2 regions of the Bradyrhizobium sp. WSM4872 genome follow, and region 2 is predicted to be linked to the other one. Evidence: predicted binding sites of a transcription regulator. Region 2 holds the regulator's gene; the other holds the start of a gene.
The links. Region 2 encodes PhoB, which activates phosphate uptake and scavenging genes when phosphate is short. Its sites were predicted from a motif close to TGTCATNNANCTGTCAT; they were not measured.

Region 1 (3,405 bases), on a different contig from region 2:
CGCATAGGGCCAGATCAGGAGCGTGCGGTAGAGCATCGAGCCACGCAGCGGCTTGTCCGCCATCACGGCGAGCAGCAGCGCGAAGGACAGCGAAGAGACGGCGATCGCGAACGAGAACAAGAACGTTCGGACGATCGCCTCGAAATAGGCTGCGTCCTTGAACAGCTCGATGTAATTCTCGAACCAGACAAAGGTGGTCGACAGCCCAAACGCATCCTGCAGCAGGAAGGACTGGATCACCGCCTGCAGGGCCGGCCAATAGAAGAAAATCAGGACGATCGCGAGCTGCGGCGCAACCAGCGCGTACGGTAACAGCCTTGACTGGAAAATGGCTTGCTTTTGCATGATGCCAGCAGAGCGGCAGGCCGGGTCGCGGCCTGCCGCTCATTGCCTCACTTGACGGCGGTCTTTTCGAACTGCCGCAGCATCGTGTTGCCGCGCTCAACCGCGGAGTCGAGTGCCTGCTTGGCGGTCTTCTTGCCGGCCAGCGCCTGCTCGATCTCTTCCGACCAGACGTCACGCAGCTGCACCATGTTGCCGAGGCGCAGACCGCGCGAGTTCTCGGTCGGCTCCTTGTTGGTCAGCTCGAGCAGCGGCGTTTCGAGATAGGGCTGATCCTTGTAGAAGCCCTCTTCCTTTGCCTTCGCATAGGCCGCCTTGGTGATCGGCAGATAGCCGGAGGCCTTGTGGATATAGACCTGGCGATCAGTGTCCGAGAGGAAGGTCAGGAACTTCGCGACGCCCTTGTATTCCTCGGCCGACTTGCCGCCCATCACCCACAGCGAAGCGCCGCCGATGATCGAGTTCTGCGGTGCGCCCTTGACGTCGGGATAATAGGGCATCGGCACGGCTGTGAAGTTGAACTTGGCCTGCGCCTTGACGTTGCCGAAGAACGCGGACGAGGTCAGGTAGATCGGGCATTCGCCGGAGGTGAAGCGACCCTCGCCGGTGTTGGTGCGGCCGGCGTAGTCATAGGTCTTGGTCTTCTGCAGCTCGACCAGGGTTTCGAGATGCTTGACCTGAAGCGGTCCGTTGAACTCGAGCACGGTGTCGAAGCCGTCGAGGCCGTTGGCCTTGCTGGCGAGCGGCAAATTGTGCCAGGCCGAGAGCTGTTCGAGATTGACCCAGGTGACCCAGGAGCCCGAGAAGCCGCAGGTGTCGTGACCCGCAGCCTTCAGCTTCTTGGCGGCCTCGAACGTTTCGGGCCAGGTCTTCGGGATCTCGACATTCGCCTTCTTCAGCTCGTCGAGGTTGACCCACATCACGGTCGAGGACGAGTTGAAGGGGAAGGACAGCATTTCGCCCTTCGACGTCGAATAATAGCCGGTGATGGCGGGCAGGTAGATCTTGGGGTCGAACTTCTCGCCGGCGTCGGCCATCAGCTTGTAGACGGGCTTCACGGCGCCGGTCGCGGCCATCATGGTCGCGGTGCCGACTTCGAACACCTGCATGATGTGCGGGGCATTGCCGGCGCGGAACGCCGCGATGCCGGCGTTCATCGTATCGGGATAGTTGCCCTTGTAGGTCGGGATCACCTTGTAGTCGCTCTGCGACGCGTTGAAGTCGGTGGCGAGCTTGACGATGACGTCGTTGTTGGCCCCGGTCATCGCGTGCCACCACTGGATTTCGGTCGCGGCCAAGGCCGGCGAGGCCGATAGTCCTACCGTGAGTGCAATAGCGGCAGCCGCTCCAAACTTTCTAAGAGCCATCAAGTAAACCTCCCTTGGCCGTTCTCTTGGGCCGTCAAAAATGATCGCTTGCGCTAGCAGCGCCATATGACGTTCACATGACTGTGTAAGCGGGCGAAACGAAAGCGGCAAGCGCTGGAAAAGGGAAGCCGTCAAATAGGCGAATGCCGCGCGCGCGGCGTCCTCCATTCGCGTTGCACAGAGCGCCCGCGCCGCAGTGCGGCATTGGACGTCATCGCGGAATGGCAGTGGAAGATCGCCGATGCCGCTGCGAGCTCGAAAACCTCTCCCGCTTGCGGGAGAGGTCGCGCCGAAGGCGCGGGTGAGGGCTCTCTCCGCTTGGGGATTGTCCCGTTGCGGAGACACCCTCTCCCCAACCCTCTCCCGCAAGCGGGCGAGGGAGCGCGCCTACGGTGAGGCTCGATCTTCGTCTTATCTCAGCGCTTGCGTTCCGGGCCGCAGACCGTGCCCTGCTCGACCATCGCGTCGATCTCGGACCTGGAGTAGCCGAACTCGCCGAGCACCTCGGCTGCGTGCTGGCTGAATTTCGGCGGCAGGCGATGCAGGCTCGGCTTGCTGCGGTCGAGCCGGATCGGGGACGCCACGCCCTTGTACCAGTCCTTCTCGATAATATCGCCGCGCGCGATCGTGTGCGGATTGGTCAACGCCTGGTCGATCTTCTGCACGGGGCCTGCGGGCAGGCCCGCGGCGAGCAGGCGATTGCACAGCGGCTCGGCCTCGTGCTGGCTGAACACGGCGGCGAGTTCGGCCCGCAGCGCTTCGCGATTGGCGATGCGGTCCTTGTTGCGCGCAAAGCGTGGATCGGTGCCGAGCTCGGGCTTGCCGATCTCCTTGGCGAGCTTGCGGAAGGTGCCGTCATTGCCGACGCCGATGAAGATGTCGTCGGTCTTGGTCGGGAAGATCGCATAGGGCACGAGGTTGGGATGCTCGTTGCCGGTCAGCGCCGGCGGCTTGCCATGCATGAAATAATTCGCGGTGTGCGGATGCATGATGGCGAGACCGGTCTCGTACAGCGTGGTCTCCAGGAACTGGCCCTGGCCCGAGCGCTGCCGCTCCGACAGCGCCATCAGGATGCCGATCGCCGCATAGAGGCCGGTGCCGATGTCGACCAGCGGCACGCCGATCCGCATCGGTCCGCTCTCGGGCGAGCCGGTCGCCGCGATCATGCCGGTCATGGCCTGGATGATGGCGTCATAGCCGGGATTGCCGCCGCGCGGGCCGTCGGCGCCGAAGCCGCAGATCCGGCAATGCACGAGGCGCGGGAATTTCTCGCGCAACACGTCGTTGCCGATGCCCCATTTCTCCAGCGTGCCCGGCTTGAAGTTCTCGATCAGGACGTCGGCGCTCTCCAGCATCTTGAGCAGCACGGTCCGGCCGCCCTCGGAGGCGAGGTCGAGGCCGATCGAGCGCTTGTTGCGGTTGATGCCGATGAAATAGGCCGCGTCTTCCTCGTGGAAGGGAGGGCCCCAGTCGCGTACCTCGTCGCCTGCGGGCGGCTCGACCTTGATCACGTCGGCGCCGTGGTCGGCGAGGATCTGGGTGCAATAGGGACCGCCGAGCACGCGCGTGAGATCGATGACGCGCAGGCCGCTCATTGCACCCGTGGCGGCTCCAGAACTGGCGGCTTCAGTCATGCCTTCGCGTCCCCTGTGTCGATGTGATCACAGGCCTAACGAGGTTCGTCCGAGCCGGCAAT
Region 2 (3,405 bases):
TGCCAGAGCTTGGTCGCCTGCTCCTGCAACGCCGCGACCAGCGCCGGATGGGCATGGCCGAGCGCGTTCACCGCCACCCCCGAGGTGAAATCGAGATAGCGCTCGCCATTAGTCGCGATCAGCCAGCAGCCTTCGCCACGCTCGAAACCGAGGTCGGATCTGGCGAAAACGGGGAGCAAATGCGGCGCTGCGCTGTTAGTCATGGCGGTCACTTGAATGTTGCGGACGGTGTGAGCGTGCATTGCGCAACGCACCATCGACCGGCCCGGAAAACGAAACGTGCCGCCTCTTGAGGGCGGCACGCACGACTATCTTAGGCCTGGTGAAACGGGTGTCAATGCCGCCCGGAAAGCCTCGCGAAACGCTGAATCCGTAGTCTTGCGGTGCCGATTTTGCGGGATTTAGCCACGGAACATGTGGAAGCGAGTCGGCGGACTCTTGCGCGGGAGTCACGCCATATTGTAGCGTTTGGATTGTCAGATACGACATCTCGTGCAGTGGTTCTGATCTTTAAGTCCTTATGTACCGGCGTAAACGTTCGGGCGTTCAAGACGCGCCCGGCGAGCCTTAAGGGATTCTGGCGGCACGGGTTTTTGAAGGCTTAGGCATTCGCTGCGAGGCCCCAGGATGGCTGGCGCGCAGCGAGGGAAAGGGTGCAATGACGGTTTTGACCTGGTCCGATGATCGCGTCGAGCAGCTGAAAAAGCTCTGGGAGGCCGGACTTTCGGCCAGCCAGATCGCGGCGGAGCTCGGCAATGTGACCCGCAATGCCGTGATCGGCAAAGTGCACAGGCTCGGCCTTTCGGGCCGCGCCAAGAGCCCTTCGTCGGCAGCGCCCCGGCCGCGCAAGGCGCGTCCCGCGCAGCACATGATGCGGGTGAGCCGCCCGATCTCGCGCGGCAACACCGCGCTGGCGCAGGCCTTTGAGGTCGAGGCTGAGCCGGATCCGGTCACATACGACAACGTGGTGCCGATGAGCCAGCGGCTGTCGCTGCTGGAATTGAACGAGGCGACCTGCCACTGGCCGGTCGGCGATCCCTCGAGCCCGGACTTCTTCTTCTGTGGTGGCCGTGCGTTGTCCGGCCTGCCCTATTGCGCCCAGCACTCGCGCGTCGCGTACCAGCCGGCATCGGATCGGCGCCGCGCACCGGTGAAGCCGGGTCCGCGGTAATCACGGCAAGTCGTCGCGCGAAGACAGTTCAACAATTTCAGTGTCGTCCTGGCGAAAGCCAGGACCCATACTCCGAGCACGCAGTAGTCGTGCGGAAGGGGTCACTCCGAGTCTTCGCCAAACCACGTTCGGTGGTTATGGGTCCCGGATCAGCGCTCGCTTCGCTCGCTTGTCCGGGACGACGTCGGAGAATTCGGGGACAGCTCGCCAGCAAACAAGCCTGCAACCCTACACCTGCTCCGCCTTGGCAAAACGATCATCCAGCGCGTAGCCGGCGCCGCGGACGGTGCGGATCGGGTCCTGCTCGCGGCCGAGATTGAGCAGCTTGCGCAGGCGGCCGATATGCACGTCGACGGTACGCTCATCGATGTAGATGTCGCGGCCCCAAACGCTGTCGAGCAGTTGCTCGCGCGAGAACACCCGGCCCGGATGCTCCAGGAAGAACTCCAGCAGGCGATATTCGGTCGGACCGAGATCGATCGGCCGGCCCGAGCGCGCCACGCGGCGCTTGTCGCGGTCGAGCTCGATGTCGCCAAAAGCAAGCACGGTGGCGAGCCGCTCGGGGCTCGCGCGCCGCAGCAGGCCTTTCACGCGCGCGAGCAGCTCCGGCACCGAGAACGGCTTGACGATGTAATCGTCGGCGCCGGTCGCAAGACCCCGCACCCGTTCGCTCTCCTCGCCGCGCGCGGTGAGCATGATGATCGGGAGCTGCTTGGTCTCGGGACGGGTGCGAAGCCGCCGGCACAATTCGATGCCTGACAGGCCCGGCAGCATCCAGTCGAGCACGATCAGATCGGGGATGTGCTCCTTGAGGCGAGTGTCGGCGTCGTCGCCGCGCATCACCGTCTCGACGTCATAGCCGTCGCCTTCGAGGTTGTAGCGGAGAAGCTCCGTCAGAGCTTCCTCGTCCTCAACCACCATAATGCGTGCGCCCATCGGGTCGTCGCTCCTTAAGTGTTCGGTACCGTGTTGGCGAAGGTCGTCATGTCGCCCTTCGGCCGCTTGTCGGTGATCGCCTGTCCCTCGATCATGTAGAACACGGTCTCGGCGATGTTGGTGGCGTGGTCGCCGATCCGCTCGATGTTCTTGGCGCAGAACATCAAATGGATACAGAACGAGATGTTGCGCGGATCCTCCATCATGTAGGTAAGGAGCTCGCGGAACAGCGAGGTGCAGATGGCGTCGACCTCCTCGTCGCCCTTCCACACCGCCATCGCCGCCGGCAGATCATGCGCGGCATAGGCGTCCAGCACCGACTTGACCTGCTGCTGCACGAGGTCGGTCATGTGCTCGAGGCCGCGAAACAGCTTGAGCGGATGGAAGTCCGTCTCCAGCGCCGCGACGCGTTTGCCCATGTTCTTGGCGAGGTCGCCGATGCGCTCGAGATCGGTCGCGACGCGCATGGCGCCGACGATCTCGCGCAGGTCGACCGCCATCGGCTGGCGGCGGGCGATGGTGAGGACCGCACGCTCCTCGATGCGCTTCTGCAGCGCGTCGAGTTCTGTGTCGATGGCGACGACGCGCTGGCCGAGCGGGACGTCGCGGCGGATCAGCGCGTCGACGGACTCGACGATCATGCGCTCGGCGATGCCACCCATCTCGGCGACCAGGCGGGTGAGTTCCTGGAGGTCGGTATCGAAGGCCTTTGCGGTATGTTCAGAACCCATGTCGCGTCTCCTAGCCGAACCGGCCGGTGATGTAATCCTGCGTGCGCCGGTCAGTCGGCGACGTGAAGATCTTGCTGGTGTCGTCGAATTCGATCAGCTCGCCGAGATACATGAAGGCGGTCTTGTCGGAGACGCGCGCCGCCTGCTGCATGTTGTGAGTGACGATCGCGATCGTGTAATCCTCGGACAGCTCCTGGATCAGCTCCTCGACCTTGGCGGTCGAGATCGGGTCGAGCGCCGAACAGGGTTCGTCGAACAGGATCACCTCGGGCCGCACCGCGACGGTGCGGGCGATGCAGAGGCGCTGCTGCTGGCCGCCCGAGAGCGACAGGCCGGAGGCGTTGAGCTTGTCCTTGACCTCGTTCCACAGCGCGCCGCCGCGGAGTGCCTTTTCGACGCGGCCGTCCATCTCGGACTTCGAGATCTTCTCATAGAGACGGATGCCGAACGCGATGTTCTCGTAGATCGTCATCGGGAACGGCGTCGGCTTCTGGAACACCATGCCGACGCGGGCGCGCAGCAGATTGAGGTCCAGCTTGCCGTCGAGAATGTTGGTCTGATCGAGCA

Region 1: the regulator PhoB is predicted to act here: its motif matches at 1,776-1,792, upstream of ugpB (sn-glycerol-3-phosphate ABC transporter substrate-binding protein UgpB).

The regions. Positions count from the first base shown of each region.
Region 1 is NZ_JBVVPT010000007.1:35,941-39,345, forward strand. It holds gene ugpA (sn-glycerol-3-phosphate ABC transporter permease UgpA) at 1-345, opposite strand, end outside; gene ugpB (sn-glycerol-3-phosphate ABC transporter substrate-binding protein UgpB) at 393-1,709, opposite strand; gene AC0L3C_RS12110 (CaiB/BaiF CoA transferase family protein) at 2,126-3,343, opposite strand.
Region 2 is NZ_JBVVPT010000028.1:42,107-45,511, forward strand. It holds gene AC0L3C_RS28570 (acetylornithine transaminase) at 1-203, opposite strand, end outside; gene AC0L3C_RS28575 (GcrA family cell cycle regulator) at 659-1,171, shown strand; gene phoB (phosphate regulon transcriptional regulator PhoB) at 1,400-2,107, opposite strand; gene phoU (phosphate signaling complex protein PhoU) at 2,122-2,838, opposite strand; gene pstB (phosphate ABC transporter ATP-binding protein PstB) at 2,849-3,405, opposite strand, start outside.